One region of the Haloechinothrix salitolerans genome, then DNA from elsewhere that is predicted to be linked to it. Evidence: riboswitches for the same ligand, from Rfam matches in the RefSeq annotation. Region 1 holds a riboswitch; the other holds the start of a gene.
The links. Region 1 has a riboswitch for glycine ahead of gcvP (aminomethyl-transferring glycine dehydrogenase). Riboswitches for the same ligand answer to the same signal wherever they lie in the genome.

Region 1 (7,331 bases):
CAACAGCAGCGTCATCCGAGCTTGCGGAGTCAACGGCCGAGCCCGCAACGCCTGCTCATCGACGCGCGCCAGGTCATCGAGCAGGAACCGAAATCGCGGCAGATACTGCCGCGCGGCGTCGGCGGTGGCTCGATCGAGATCGAGCAGGTCGAGCACGTCCGTCGGGCAGCTCCACGCCCGGTGGTTGTGGTGCACGACCAGCGGGATCACCGCAGGTAGGCGCGTCGCGTTCGGCTGCTCTGACAGGTAGCGATCCCAGATCCGCATGATGTAGCGCAGCATCCGAAACGCCATCAGCGGATCTTCGCCGCTCTGATGCTCGACGAGCACGTACACGAACGCGTCGCGGCAATCCACGGGGGCGGTAAATAGCAGGTCAGAATGTCGCCAGCGCAGCGTGGCGTCTACGAAGCTTCCGGAGAGCGCCTTCAGCCGGTCCAGGTCCAGCCGACTGGTCAGGGCATCCGGCAGCACCGCGCGCACTGCGATGCCGCGTTCGCAGGCTCACCAAGAACCCGGCGGAACACAGCATCGTGCGGACTCGGCTGGTTCGACATGTCGGCGACCGTACAAGCGGGCACCGACAGTCTTCGCCCGATCACGCGGGGAGATGCGCCGAAGGCTCGCCACCCTGCCGATATGACCATCGATACTCCGCAAAACGGACACGGATGTGGGCATATCGGCAGGGACGACGTCACGGCACCTGCAGGCCCGATGCAGCGAAAGCGTCATTCGCCGCGTTCCACGCAGCGAAGGCGGCATCCGGCAGCACCGCGCCCTCAGCTCTCGAAGGCCTCCGGAGCCGGGCAGGAACAGACCAGGTTGCGGTCGCCGCCTGCCTGGTCGATGCGGCCCACCGGTGGCCAGATCTTGCTGCCCGGGTCCCCCGCGGGGAACACGCCGATCTCGCGGCTGTACGGCCGGTCCCATTCCCCCGCGATGGACGACGCGGTGTGCGGGGCGTGGCGCAGCGGGCTGTCCTCCAACGGCCACTCGCCCGAGGCCACCCGGTCGCTCTCCCGCTTGATCGCGATCATCGCCTCGCAGAAGCGGTCCAGCTCGGCGAGGCTCTCGCTCTCGGTCGGCTCCACCATCAGCGTGCCAGCGACCGGGAACGACATCGTCGGCGCGTGCAGGCCGTAGTCGGCGAGGCGCTTGGCGACGTCGTCCACCGTCACGCCGGTCGCCTTGGTCATCGGCCGCAGGTCGAGGATGCACTCGTGCGCGACAAGACCGTCCGCGCCCGCGTATAGCACCGGGAAGTGCTCGTCGAGCCTGCGAGCGACGTAGTTCGCCGCCGCGACAGCGGTCAGCGTCGCGTCCCGCAGCCCGTCGGCGCCCATCATCCGCACATACGCCCACGAGATCGGCAGGATCGACGCGCTGCCCCACGGCGCCGCGCTGATCGGCCCGACACCGGTCTCCGGGCCCGCAGTCGGCTGTAACGGGTGGTTCGGCAGGAACGGTGCCAGGTGCCCGCGCACGCCGATCGGGCCGACGCCGGGACCACCGCCACCGTGCGGGATACAGAACGTCTTGTGCAGATTCAGGTGCGAGACGTCGGAACCGAACTTGCCGTAGCGCGCCAGCCCGATCAGCGCGTTGAGGTTCGCTCCGTCGACGTAGACCTGCCCGCCGTTGTCGTGGATGATCCCGCACACCTCCCGCACGGTGTCCTCATAGACGCCGTGCGTGGACGGGTACGTGATCATGATCGCGGCGAGGTCGTCCGCGTGCTTCTCAGCGACCTCACGCAGGTGCGCCAAGTCGATGTTGCCCTGGTCGTCACACTTCACGACGACGACGCGCATCCCGGCCATCACGGCGCTGGCGGCGTTGGTGCCGTGGGCGCTCGACGGGATCAGGCAGACGTCGCGCTCTGCCTCGCCCCGGTTGCGGTGGTACGCCCGGATCGCCAGCAGCCCGGCGAACTCACCCTGACTGCCCGCGTTGGGCTGCAACGACACGGCGTCGTAGCCGGTGATCTCGGCCAGCCACCGCTCTAGGTCGCCGATGATCCGCAGCATCCCGGCCGCGTCCTCGACCGGCGCGAACGGGTGCAGGTCCGCGAACGCGGGCCACGTGATCGGCTCCATCTCGGCCGCCGCGTTGAGCTTCATGGTGCAGGACCCGAGCGGGATCATGCTTCGGTCCAGCGCGACGTCCTTGTCCGCCAGCGTGCGTAGGTAGCGCAGCAGCGACGTCTCGGAGTGGTGGCTGTGGAACACGGGATGGGTCAGGTAGTCGCTGGTACGGCCCAGCGACTCGGGGATCGCGTCGGCGGTCTCCGCGTCCAGGGCGTCCACATCGGACACCGATAGCCCGAACGCCTTCCACACCAGCGAGATGTGCTCACGGGTGGTGGTCTCGTCGCAGGTGATACCGACCCGGTCGTCGTCCACCTGGAGCAGGTTCACGCCGAGCCCGCGGGCCTGCTCGACGACGGCCGCCGCCCTGCCTGGCACCGACGCGCGCACAGTGTCGAAGAAGGCCTCGTGCTCGACCCCGACACCGCCCTGGCGCAGCCCAGCCGCGAGCACGGTCGCCATCCGGTGCGCCCGCTGCGCGATCGCGCGCAGGCCCTCTGGCCCGTGGTAGACGGCGTAGGTCGCGGCGATCACCGCGAGCAACACCTGCGCGGTGCAGATGTTCGACGTCGCCTTCTCCCGTCGGATGTGCTGCTCCCGGGTCTGCAACGCCAGCCGGTACGCCTGCTTGCCCTCGGAGTCGACGCTGACGCCGACCAGACGGCCGGGCAACTGCCGCTCAAGGCCCTCGCGCACCGCGAGGTACCCGGCGTGTGGGCCACCGAAGCCGATCGGCACGCCGAAGCGCTGCGCCGAGCCGACGACGACGTCCGCGCCGATCTCACCGGGCGGACGCACCAGCGTCAGCGCGAGCGGGTCGGCGGCGACCGCGACGGACCCACCGAGCTCCTTGGCCTCGGCGATCAACGCCTCCTGGTCGCGCAGCACACCGGACGCACCAGGGTAGGACAGCAACACGCCGAAGAAGTCGCCCTCGATCCCAGCGGCGGCGATCCCGTTCGACAAGTCCGCGACGACGATCTCGATGCCGAGCGGCTCGGCGCGAGTCTCGATCACCGAGATCGTCTGCGGCAGCGTGTCGGCGTCCACGACGAACCGCGACGACGTGTTCTTGCGCGCTGCCCTGCGGATCAACGTCATCGCCTCCGCGGCGGCGGTCGACTCGTCCAGCATCGACGCGTTCGCCACGGGCATGCCGGTCAGGTCCGCGATCAGGGTCTGGAAGTTCAGCAGCGCTTCCAGCCTGCCCTGCGAAATCTCCGGCTGGTACGGCGTATACGCGGTGTACCAGGCGGGGTTCTCCAACACGGCGCGGCGGATCACCGGCGGGGTGACGGTGCCGTGATAGCCAAGCCCGATCAAGTGGGTCATTGGTCGGTTCTGTGCGGCCAGCTCGCGCAACTCGGCGAGCGCCTGCGCCTCGGTGGCTGGCGCGGGGAGCCCGAGCGTGTGCCCGGTGTCCCCGGCGTCCCGGATCGACTCGGGTACGGCCTTGTCGGCCAGCGTCTCCAGCGAGTCGACGCCGATGGCCTCGAGCATCCGCCGCAACTGGTCGTCATCGGGGCCGATGTGCCGTCGCGTGAACGGGATGCCCTGCTCCAGCTCGGCGAGCGGGCGACGGTTCGTGGGCTGACGAGGTGTCATACACGTGCCTCCGGTCATCGGGTTCCGGCCACGGACACCGCGTCCGCGGCCCTCCCCCTCTGTCCGTGCCCGAGTCCGGGCGCCTGAGAGCTTCACCCGCCGCACGCGGCGAGCTTGCACCTTCGGCGGGGCCCGATGGCGTCATCGCCGTGGGCCCGCTTTCCAGAGGCAGCTCACCCGAGCGGTCCTGGGTGCCTGAGAGGTTCCGGGGAGGATTTGCTCCTTCGGCGCCGGTCATAGCGCACTTTTCGTGCGATCCGACCAGACTCTCCCGCTCGGGTTCAGCTTCTGCGTAATCAAGTCTACCGGGTGAGGCCAGCCCCTGGCGGAACCCGTGAGTTGAAACGCATGTCGTAGCGGCGCGCCACGCCGTGTATCTATCCGGTGCGCCGGGCCTTGCGGCGCTCGGTCAGCTCGTCCGGCACGGTCGGCGCGATCTCACCGCCATCGGCGCGTTCGGCCGGGAACTCGTGAATGGAACCGGTGATCTCCTGCATGGCACCACTGACGGCGATCCCGAACACGCCCTGCCCACCCTGCAGTAAATCGACGATCTCCTCGGGAGACGTGCACTCGTAGACCGTGGTGCCGTCGGAGAACAGCGTGACAGAGGCGAGATCACGCACACCGCGCTTGCGCAGGTGCGCCACCGCGGTGCGGATGTTCTGCAGCGACACGCCCGCGTCGAGCAGCCGTTTGACGATCTTGAGGACGAGGAGGTCTTTGAAGGAGTACAACCGTTGGGACCCGGAGCCATGCGCGGTGCGGATGCTCGGCTCGACGAGTTGGGTGCGCGCCCAGTAGTCCAGCTGCCGGTAGCTGATGCCCGCGATCTGGCACGCGGCCGCACCGCGGTAGCCGACGAGGTCGTCCGGCACCGTCGCGTCGGGAAACAGTTCGCCCTGCTCGCCCGTGACCCGCATGGGACTCTCCTCGACCACGCATACCTCCCGCAGCTGCCGTGTAGTCGACACGTCATCGCGGATCACGCTGAATCACATCGACGCGATTCGCCACGACTACCACTGACGGTATGCCTGTCCGACATGCCGGTCAACGCGACTCGCGGTAGACCTCAAGTCGTTGTTGAGACTTACCTCGCAGGACACGGCCTAACCTGGCCCTTGTCACCAGCGGGTCCTCCGGTGTAGTGAATACTCCGCCCGGGTGATCCCGGCCCAGCGCCGCTAGGTGTCGGCGCCCCGGAAGTCCTCCGGCGAAACCGAGTCCAGGAACTCCCGGAACTTCTCGACCTCGTCCTCCTGCTCGTCCGGGATGATCAACCCCGCCTCGTCGAGCACGGACTCCTCGGCGTGAATCGGCACCCCGGCACGCAGCGCGAGCGCCACCGAGTCGCTCGGCCTCGCGGAGACCTTGATGCCGCCGTCGAAGACCAACTCGGCGAAGAAGGTGCCTTCCTTGAGGTCGGTGATCACGACCTGCTCCAACTCCCTGCCCAGCGCTCCGATGACCTCCTTCAGGAGGTCGTGAGTCAACGGTCGTGCGGGACGCACACCCTGCTGCTCCAGTGCGATGGCGGTCGCCTCGACCGAGCCGATCCAGATGGGGAGGTACCGCTCGCCTTCGGTTTCCCGCAGCAACAAGATCGGTGTGTTCGCGGGCAGTTCGACCCGCACACCGACGACGCGCATCTCGTTCATCGGGCCTCGCCTCCCTCTCTTGTGCGCGGGTTCAGCACCATCATCAACCTTCCCGCATCGACACTGTCGACGCTACCCGTCATCCGGGCCGCGTGCCCAGCGCTGGGCCATCTACACAGCGTAGGCGTGATCGCCAAGGACCTGAAGCCCCAGCGACCACCCGGTGCGTCGCTAACCCAAACGTCAGCGTCCTGTGACAGCACGGATACCCGCCTTGACCAGCAACGTATGCAACGTGACCGATAGTGCGGCCAATTCCCGCACCATCTCGTCCGCCCGCTCACGCGCCTCGGTGTCACGATGCCGCGAAACCGGGGTCACGATTTGTTCAAGGAGCCCCACTTCGCGGTCCGCCGAAGCACGAAACGCCCGCAGGTGGCGCGGTTCGATCCCGAAATCGGTCATGGCACGCACCGTTTTCGCCACCAGGACCGCATCGGGATCATAGAACCCGGCAGCGCCGGGTTTGATCAGGCCGTACTGCTCCAGCTCACTGAGCATGGCCTTGTCGATCCCCGCCTCAGCGAGTAATTCGTCTTCGGTCAGGCGGATCTCGGCACCGTCGGCGAAATCCGCCGCCGTCGGCAACCCCGCTCCGTTGCCGTCGGCGCCGTTGACGGAGACCAGCTTCCGAGGAAGCTTCGGCGTCGGCATCGACGGCTCCAGCCCCCGATCAGCGGCATCGAGCTGGTCCTTGATCACCTTCAGCGGAAGGTAGTGATCTCGCTGCGCGAGCAACACGAACCGAAGTCGTTCGACGTCGGCCGCGGTGAACTGCCGGTAGCCCGACGCGGTCCGCGCGGGCTGAACGAGACCCTCCGATTCCAGGAATCTGATCTTGGAGATCGTGACATCGGGGAACTCGGGGCGCAGCTGTGTGAGGACCGCCCCGATACTGAGCCCGTTCCGCTGAGGCCTGCCCGCAGCCGTCACCGTGCCGTCCTCCTCGTCGGGGCCATCATGATCGCCGTGGCACCTCCAGCAGGACCAGTCGCCGTCAGCCAGCCATCAACTCCGTCGCGGAACCGTCACTGACCGGCTTGTCCTTGCTTCGCACCGGTGAGGAACACCAGCCGGAACTTGCCGATCTGCACCTCATCACCCCCGGCGAGCACCGCCTGGTCAACCGGCTCGCGATTGACGTATGTGCCGTTCAGACTGCCGACGTCGATGACGACGAACTCCCCGCCCTCACGCCGAAACTCCGCGTGCCGCCGCGACACGGTCACGTCGTCGAGGAAGATGTCGCTGTCCGGGTGCCGCCCAGCGCTGGTGGTGTTGCGGTCCAGCAGGAAGCGCGAACCGGCGTTGGGGCCACGCTTGACGACCAGGAGCGCCGAACCAGCCGGCAGCGCCTCGACTCCCGCGACAGAAGCATCCTGTGACTGCGCGTCCGACGCCTGGGGCTCATCGAGGAAGTCGGCCCGGAACACGGAGGTCCGCTCCGGAGCCTCTTCTGGGGGAACGCCGGGCCCGTCGTTCGTGCTCACCTGGACTCTCCTTACGCACTGCTCAATGTGGGACTCGCGATCGTGTGGTTGCCAACGTACCGTGCCCGTCCGCTCGCGTCCCCCCTGACTCCCCAAAACCCGCCGGGAACGTGGCGGTCTTAGGCACCAGTGCCCTTGGCCGGTTCCGCCCCGCTGACCCCCGCCGCTCGCGCTCCCCGGATAGCCAGCACTGTTTGCACTGCGTACAGCACTCCCGACCAGACGTAGAGCGCTCCGCCCCAGATCATGAACGCGTAGGCGAGGGGGCGGACGATCTCGACCACCCACGGGTCGGCGAACGCGCCCTGGACCAGCAACAACAGCGGGAAGGCATACATCAGCACGAACGTCGCGCCCTTACCGATGTAGGTGACCTCGGGGTAGCTGAACCGGTAACGCCGCAACGCGAGCACACACAGCACGAGCAACAGTTCCCGCGCCACCAACGCGGCGATCACCCACGGCGGCAAGATGTCGCGCAGCAG
Region 2 (7,331 bases), 2.7 Mb from region 1:
ACAGGATGGACGCCGCACGGGGTCCGCTGCCCACTGTACAAGCAGACACGATGCCGGGTGGGATCAGGTCTCCACCCGCCACACCAAGTGGTGAGAGAACGACTCGCCGACCTCCTCGCCGTCCTCGCCGAGGAGGTTCATACCAGCGCGGAAGGCCGCGCCGACCTTGCCGGGCACCGGGATCTGGACCTGCCTGCGCGTCCGGTCGACGACCGAGGCGTATGCGTCGACGGCGTAGGCCAGGGAGACCGCCTGGGGGCCGCCGATGTCGCGCACGCGTCCGGCGGGCTCACCAGCCGCCAGCTCCGCGAGGCGCGCCGCGACGGCGTCGATGTCGACCGGCTGCACGCGGAAGTCCTTCGGGATCGGCACGATCGGCCCCTTCGTCAGCGCGTGCGCCACGGCGACTACCAGCTCCTGGAACTGCGTCGCCCGCAGGATGGTGTACGGGATGCCGGACTCCTCGATGAGCCGTTCGGTACGTCGTTTCGCCTGGTAGTAGGGGAACGGGTGGTCGTCGATACCGACGATCGAGACGTACACGATGTGCTTGACGCCGAAGCCGTGCGCGGCCTTGAGCAGCCACTTCGTGCCCTCGACGTCCACCTTGTTGAACCGGGGATGCGTCGCGCAATGGACGATCGTGTCCACGCCACGGACGGCCTCCATGACGCCGCGTCCGGTCGACAGATCGCCGCTCACCCTGCCTCGAAGCGGGAAGCGGTCGCGGGTCATCGCGCGCGTCGCCGCGCCGTTAGCCTTGAGCGCCGACACGACGTGCTTGCCCAGCTTGCCGGTCCCACCCGTCACGAGCACCGTGTCCATGTCGCGCCCCCTCAGCACTCGATCACGTTCAGCGCGAGCCCACCCCGCGACGTCTCCTTGTACTTCGTCTTCATGTCGGCGCCGGTGTCGCGCATGGTCTTGATCGCCTTGTCCAGCGACACCACGTGCGCCCCGTCGCCGCGCAGGGCCATCCGCGCCGCGTTGATCGCCTTCGTCGCCGCGATCGCGTTGCGTTCGATGCAGGGAATCTGCACCAGCCCGCCCACAGGATCGCAGGTCAGGCCGAGGTGGTGCTCCAGACCAATTTCGGCGGCGTTTTCCACGTGCGCCGGGCTACCGCCGCGCACCTCGGCTAACGCGCCCGCCGCCATCGCGCACGCCGAACCGACCTCACCCTGGCAGCCGACCTCGGCGCCGGAGATCGAGCCGGTCTCCTTGAGGATGACGCCGATGGCAGCCGCGGTCAGCAGGAACCGCCGCACACCGTCCTGGTCCGCGCCTGGCACGAACCGCACGTAGTAGTGCAGCACCGCGGGGATGATGCCCGCCGCGCCGTTGGTGGGTGCGGTGACGATCCGCCCGCCGGACGCGTTCTCCTCGTTGACAGCGAGCGCGAACAGGTTCACCCAGTCCATCGCTGTCAACGGATCATCGGAGACGCCCTCGGCGACCAGCTTGTCGTGCCACGCCTTCGCGCGCCTGGGTACCTTGAGACCGCCGGGCAGCACGCCGCCACGCAGGCATCCGCGCGCGACACAGTCCCGCATCACGCGCCAGATCTCGTCCAGGCCGTTATCGATCTCGGCGTCGGTGCGCCATGTGCGCTCGTTGCGGCGCATGATCTCGTTGATGGGCAGGCCGGTGACGTCGCAGTGCGCGAGCAGATCAGCGGCCGTGCGGAAGGGGAACTCCAACGGCGTCTCATCGCGCACCGCGATGGGCCCATCGGGTACCGACGCGTCGAGTACGAAGCCGCCGCCGATGGAGCAATACGTCCGTGCCGCCAACTCCGCCCCGGTGACATCGAACGCCGCGAAGCGCATGGTGTTCGGGTGCGCGGGACGTCCACCCGGCAGCGGGTCCCCCTTCGCACGCCGATGCAGCACGAGATCGTTGTCGGCGAACCGGATCGGATACTCGCCGAGCAACCGTAACGAGCGCTGCTCGCGGATGGCCGCGACGCGCTGATCGACGTTGTCGGTGTCGACGTCTTCCGGGGTCTCGCCCTCCAACCCAAGCAGCACGGCCTTGTCGCTGCCGTGCCCGTGGCCGGTCGCCCCGAGCGAGCCGTACAGGTGCGCCGTGACCCGCGCCGTGGCGGTCAGCGTCCCTGCCGCCGCGAGGTCATCGACAAACATCCGTGCGGCCCGCATCGGTCCGACCGTGTGGGAGCTCGACGGGCCGATGCCGATCGAGAACAGGTCGAAGACGCTGATCGCCATGGCGCCTCCTTGCGCTCATGCCGAGCGGTGGTGCTTCGCCGCCTTGTGACCAGCACATCGGCGGCGAAGCACCGTGGGTTACATCTCTGGGTAGAGCGGGTGCTTCGCTGCCAACCGTTCCACCCTCGTACGCAGCTCGGCGCGCGTCGAGTCGTCGAATTCTGGCCGCAGCGCGGTTGCGATGATGTCCGAGACCTCGGTGAAGTCGGCGTTGTCGAAGCCGCGCGTCGCCAGCGCCGGAGTGCCGATCCGCAGGCCGGACGTGACCATCGGCGGGCGCGGGTCGTTCGGCACCGCGTTGCGGTTCACGGTGATGCCGACCTCGTGCAGCCGGTCTTCGGCCTGCCGCCCGTCCAGCTCGGAGTTGACCAGGTCGACCAGCACCAGGTGGACGTCGGTGCCACCGGTCAGCACCTTGACGCCGTTGTCCGCGCAGTCCCGCCGCGAGAGCCGGTCGGCCAGGATGCGAGCGCCGTCGATGACCCGCTGCTGCCGCTCGGCGAACTCCTCGCCCGCCGCGATCTTGAACGCCACCGCCTTGGCCGCGATGACGTGCTCAAGCGGCCCGCCCTGTTGGCCGGGGAAGACCGTCGAGTTGATCTTCTTCGCCAGCTCGGAGCGGCTCAGGATGACACCGCCGCGCGGGCCACCCAGCGTCTTGTGCGTCGTGGTGGTGACGACGTCGGCGTAAGGCACCGGGTTCGGGTGCAGGCCAGCGGCGACCAGCCCGGCGAAGTGCGCCATGTCCACCATCAGCTTCGCGCCGACTTCGTCGGCGATGCGGCGGAACTCGGCGAAGTCGAGCTGGCGCGGGTACGCCGACCAGCCCGCGATAATCAGCTTGGGCTCGTTCTCCTTGGCGAGGCGCTCCACCTCGCCCATGTCGATCTTGCCTGACTCCTTGTCGACCTCGTAGGCGACAACGTTGTAGAGCCTGCCGGAGAAGTTGATCTTCATGCCATGGGTCAGGTGTCCACCGTGCGCCAGGCTCAGGCCCATGATGGTGTCGCCCGGCTCAAGCAGCGCGGCCATAGCGGCGGCGTTGGCCTGCGCGCCAGAGTGCGGCTGCACGTTGGCGTGCTCGGCCCCGAACAGCGCCTTGACCCGCTCGATAGCCAGGTTCTCGACGACGTCGACGTGCTCACAGCCGCCGTAGTAGCGCTTGGCCGGGTAGCCCTCGGCGTACTTGTTCGTCAGCACCGAGCCCTGCGCCTCGAGCACGCCGACCGGCGCGAAGTTCTCCGAAGCGATCATCTCAAGGGTGGATTGCTGACGACGCAGCTCGGCATCGACCGCTGCCGCGACCTCCGGATCGACTGTGGACAAGTCGGCATCAAATGTGGACAACCCAGCTCACTCCTTAATGATCTCTGCGTAATCGGCTGCGTCGAGTAGCTCCGGCAGCTCGCCGACACGCACGCGGAACAGCCAGCCATCGCCGTACGGGTCGCTGTTGACCAGCTCAGGCGTGTCCCTGATGTCCTCGTTGACCGCGACGACCTCACCGGTGGCCGGGGCGTACAGCTCACTGACCGACTTGGTCGACTCCAGCTCGCCACACGGCTCACCCGCGCTGATCTCATCGCCTTGGTCCGGCAGCTCCACGAACACGATGTCACCGAGCGAGCTCTGCGCGAAGTCGGTCACGCCGACGGTGGCGACGTCGCCGTCCAGCGCCAGCCACTCGTGCTCTTCGGTGTATTTGAGGTGCTCTGGGATGTCCATTGCTCGCAATCGTTCCTTTCGGCAGGGGTCAGGATCGCTGGTAGAAGGGCAGGGCAACCACCTCGACCGGCAGTGCCTTGCCCCGCACGTCGACGTGCAGGCTCGTGCCAGGCTCGCGGCACTCGGCGGAAACATAGGCCATCGCGATCGGATAACCCAGCGTTGGCGACAGCGCGCCGCTGGTGATCTCACCGATCTCGGTGGTGCCGTCCGGGCCGAGCACAGCGTAACCGGCGCGTGGCGCGCGACGTCCGGTGCCGGTCAGACCAACGAGCACCCTGCTCGGCTGCTGCTTGGCGCGCTCGGCGAGCGCGGCGCGACCGACGAAGTCGCCTTCCTTCTCGAACTTCACCAGCCGATCGAACCCGGCGTCGAACGGTGTGAGCCGTGCGGACAGCTCGTGCCCGTAGAGCGGCATCCCTGCCTCCAGCCGGAGCGTGTCGCGGCAGGCAAGCCCCGCGGGCAGCAGACCGTGCGGCTCACCGGCCGCCTCCAGCGTCCGCCACACCTGTTGCGCCTGCTCGGGGGCGCAGTACAGCTCGAAACCGTCCTCGCCGGTGTAGCCGGTGCGGGCCAGCAGCAGGTCGATGCCATCGACCGTCGCGGGCATGCTGGCGTAGTAGCGCAACGACTCCAGGTCGGCGTCGCTCACGGCACGCACGATCGCCGCCGACTTCGGGCCCTGCACCGCGATCAGCGCGTACTCGGTGGAGCGGTCGGTGACGGTCGCTTCGAACTTCTCCGCTCGTTCGACCAGCGCGGATGCGACGACACCCACGTTCGCGGCGTTCGCGACGACGAGGTAACGCTCCTCACCAAGCCGGTAGGTGACCAGGTCGTCCAGCACGCCGCCGTCGGCGTCGCACAGCATGCTGTAGCGGGCGCGGCCCACCTTGACGGCGGAGAGCTTACCGATTAGCGCGTAGTCCAGGACCTGCGCGGCCTCCGGCCCGGTGATCTCGATCTCGCCCATGTGCGAGAGGTCGAACAGGCCGGCGGCCTCGCGGACCGCGCGGTGTTCGGCCAGCTCACTGCTGTAACGGACGGGCATGTTCCAGCCAGCGAAGTCGGTGAACGACGCGCCGAGCGCGGCGTGCACCTCGTGCAACGGAGACGGCGTGCTCATGCCGGGTACTCCTCGGGAGCGCGCGGTACCGGATGATGCGGTGGTGACGAAACGGACATCTGGGAGCTCCTCGGTCAGTGGATAGGAACTCCCCCTCTGTCATGAACCTGAGAGCTTCACCGGCCACGCTTCATGCGCGGACGGCTTGCACCGTGGGTGAGGCGCTTGAGCGCCTGCTTTTCAGAGTGGCCTGGCCTGAAGCGGTATGGGTACCTGAGAGTTTGGCGGGGAGCTTGCTCCTTCGGCGCCTCGCTGCGAACACGAGGACTCTCCCGCTCCGGCTCATGCGGCCCGTTATGGAGTTGTCGTCGGGATCAACGTACGCGCCGAGGCCTCAGACGTCTACTCCCCGACGTCGGAGGTGTGGTGAAGGCCGCTTTCAGCGCACGGCGGCACGGAACCGGCGCAACCGGAGCGAGTTCGACACGACGAACACCGACGAGAACGCCATCACCGCACCGGCGAGCATCGGGTTGAGCAGCCCGGCCGCCGCCACCGGCAACGTCGCGACGTTGTAGGCGAACGCCCAGAACAGATTGCCCTTGATCGTGCCGAGCGTGCGCCGTGACAGCCGGATCGCGTCCGCCGCCGCGCGCAGGTCGCCACGCACCAGCGTGAGGTCGCCCGCCTCGATCGCGACGTCCGTGCCGGTACCCATCGCGAGACCGAGGTCCGCCGTAGCCAGCGCGACCGCGTCGTTGACGCCGTCGCCGACCATCGCCACGACCTTGCCCTCGGACCGCAATCGGCTCACGACGTCGGCCTTGTCCTTCGGCAACACCTCGGCGATCACCTCGTCGATGCCAACCTGCGCCGCCACCGACCGTGCGACGGCTTCGTTGTCCCCGGTCAGCAGCACCGGCGTGAGTCCGAGACCCCGTAGCATTCCGATCGCCTCGGCCGAGGTGTCCTTCACGGTGTCCGCCACGACCAGCAACCCGCGCGCCTGACCGTCCCAGGCGACGGCGATCGCCGTGCTCCCCTCGGCCTCGGCCGCGCGCTTGGCGGCGAGCAGTTCCTCCGGCAGCGGCTGGCTCCAGTCGTCCAGCAGCGACTGCCGCCCGACAAGCACCGCATGCCCGTCAACAACGCCCTGCACACCGAGGCCTTCCAGGTTGGTGAAGTCCTCAACAGTGCCGAGGTCCCCGACTTTGTCCCGCGCGCCGCGCGCGATGGCCTGCGCGATCGGATGCTCGGACGCGTTCTCCACCGCGCCCGCGAGTCGCAACACGTCGGTGACGTCGACATCCTCGGCAGCGTGGACGTCGACCAGCGCCATCCGTCCGGTGGTCACGGTGCCGGTCTTGTCCAGCACAACGGTGTCCACCTTGCGGGTGGACTCCAGTACCTCAGGCCCCTTGATCAGGATGCCGAACTGCGCGCCACGCCCGGTGCCGACCAGCAGCGCCGTCGGTGTCGCCAAGCCGAGCGCGCACGGGCACGCGATGATCAGCACCGCGACGGCGGCGGTGAACGCCGCCTGCACACCGCCACCGGAAAGCAGCCAGTACGCCAGCGTGCCCGCCGCGAGCAGCATCACGATCGGCACGAACACCGCGGAGATCCGGTCCGCCAACCGTTGGACGGCTGCCTTGCCGCTCTGCGCGTCCGCGACCAGCTTCGCCATCTGCGCGAGCCGCGTGTCCGAACCGACCCGCTCCGCGCGGACGACGAGCCTGCCCGCCGCGTTGACCGTGCCGCCGGTGACCGTGTTACCCGCGACGACCTCGACCGGCACGGACTCGCCCGTCAGCATGCTCTCGTCGATGGCGGAGCTGCCATCGACCACCACGCCGTCGGTGGCGATCTTCTCGCCAGGCCGGATGACGAAGTGGTCGCCGACCGCGAGCTGGTCCACCGGAATCCGCTGCTCGACGCCGTCCCTGAGCACCGAGACGTCCTTGGCGCCCAGTTCAAGCAGCGCTCGCAACGCCGCACCGGCCCGCCGCTTGGCGCGAGCCTCGAAGTAGCGCCCCGCCAGGATGAACGTCGTCACGCCCGCCGCGACCTCGAGGTAGATCGCCGCGGCGCCGTCGCCCCGCTGGATGGTGAACTCGAACGGGTGGGTCATGCCAGGCATGCCGGCACCACCCCACAACAGCGCGTACAGCGACCACAGGTAGGCCGCGATGGTGCCCATCGAGATGAGGGTGTCCATCGTGGCGGTGCCGTGGCGCAGGTTCTTCACCGCCGCGCGGTGGAACGGGAACCCGCCCCACGCGACGACCGGACTCGCCAGCGTCAGCGAGATC

Region 2: another riboswitch for glycine. It lies ahead of gcvT (glycine cleavage system aminomethyltransferase GcvT); the one in region 1 lies ahead of gcvP (aminomethyl-transferring glycine dehydrogenase).

The regions. Positions count from the first base shown of each region.
Region 1 is NZ_JBHSXX010000001.1:3,340,885-3,348,215, reverse strand. It holds gene ACFQGD_RS15915 (Rpn family recombination-promoting nuclease/putative transposase) at 1-474, opposite strand, end outside; gene gcvP (aminomethyl-transferring glycine dehydrogenase) at 783-3,695, opposite strand; glycine riboswitch at 3,752-3,864, opposite strand; glycine riboswitch at 3,868-3,979, opposite strand; gene ACFQGD_RS15905 (MerR family transcriptional regulator) at 4,073-4,618, opposite strand; gene ACFQGD_RS15900 (bifunctional nuclease family protein) at 4,883-5,356, opposite strand; gene ftsR (transcriptional regulator FtsR) at 5,540-6,289, opposite strand; gene garA (glycogen accumulation regulator GarA) at 6,385-6,846, opposite strand; gene ACFQGD_RS15885 (CDP-alcohol phosphatidyltransferase family protein) at 6,966-7,331, opposite strand, start outside.
Region 2 is NZ_JBHSXX010000001.1:603,050-610,380, reverse strand. It holds RNA gene ffs (signal recognition particle sRNA small type) at 1-28, opposite strand, end outside; gene ACFQGD_RS02945 (SDR family oxidoreductase) at 64-825, opposite strand; gene ACFQGD_RS02940 (L-serine ammonia-lyase) at 837-2,228, opposite strand; gene glyA (serine hydroxymethyltransferase) at 2,307-3,575, opposite strand; gene gcvH (glycine cleavage system protein GcvH) at 3,582-3,953, opposite strand; gene gcvT (glycine cleavage system aminomethyltransferase GcvT) at 3,982-5,079, opposite strand; glycine riboswitch at 5,271-5,364, opposite strand; gene ACFQGD_RS02920 (heavy metal translocating P-type ATPase) at 5,459-7,331, opposite strand, start outside.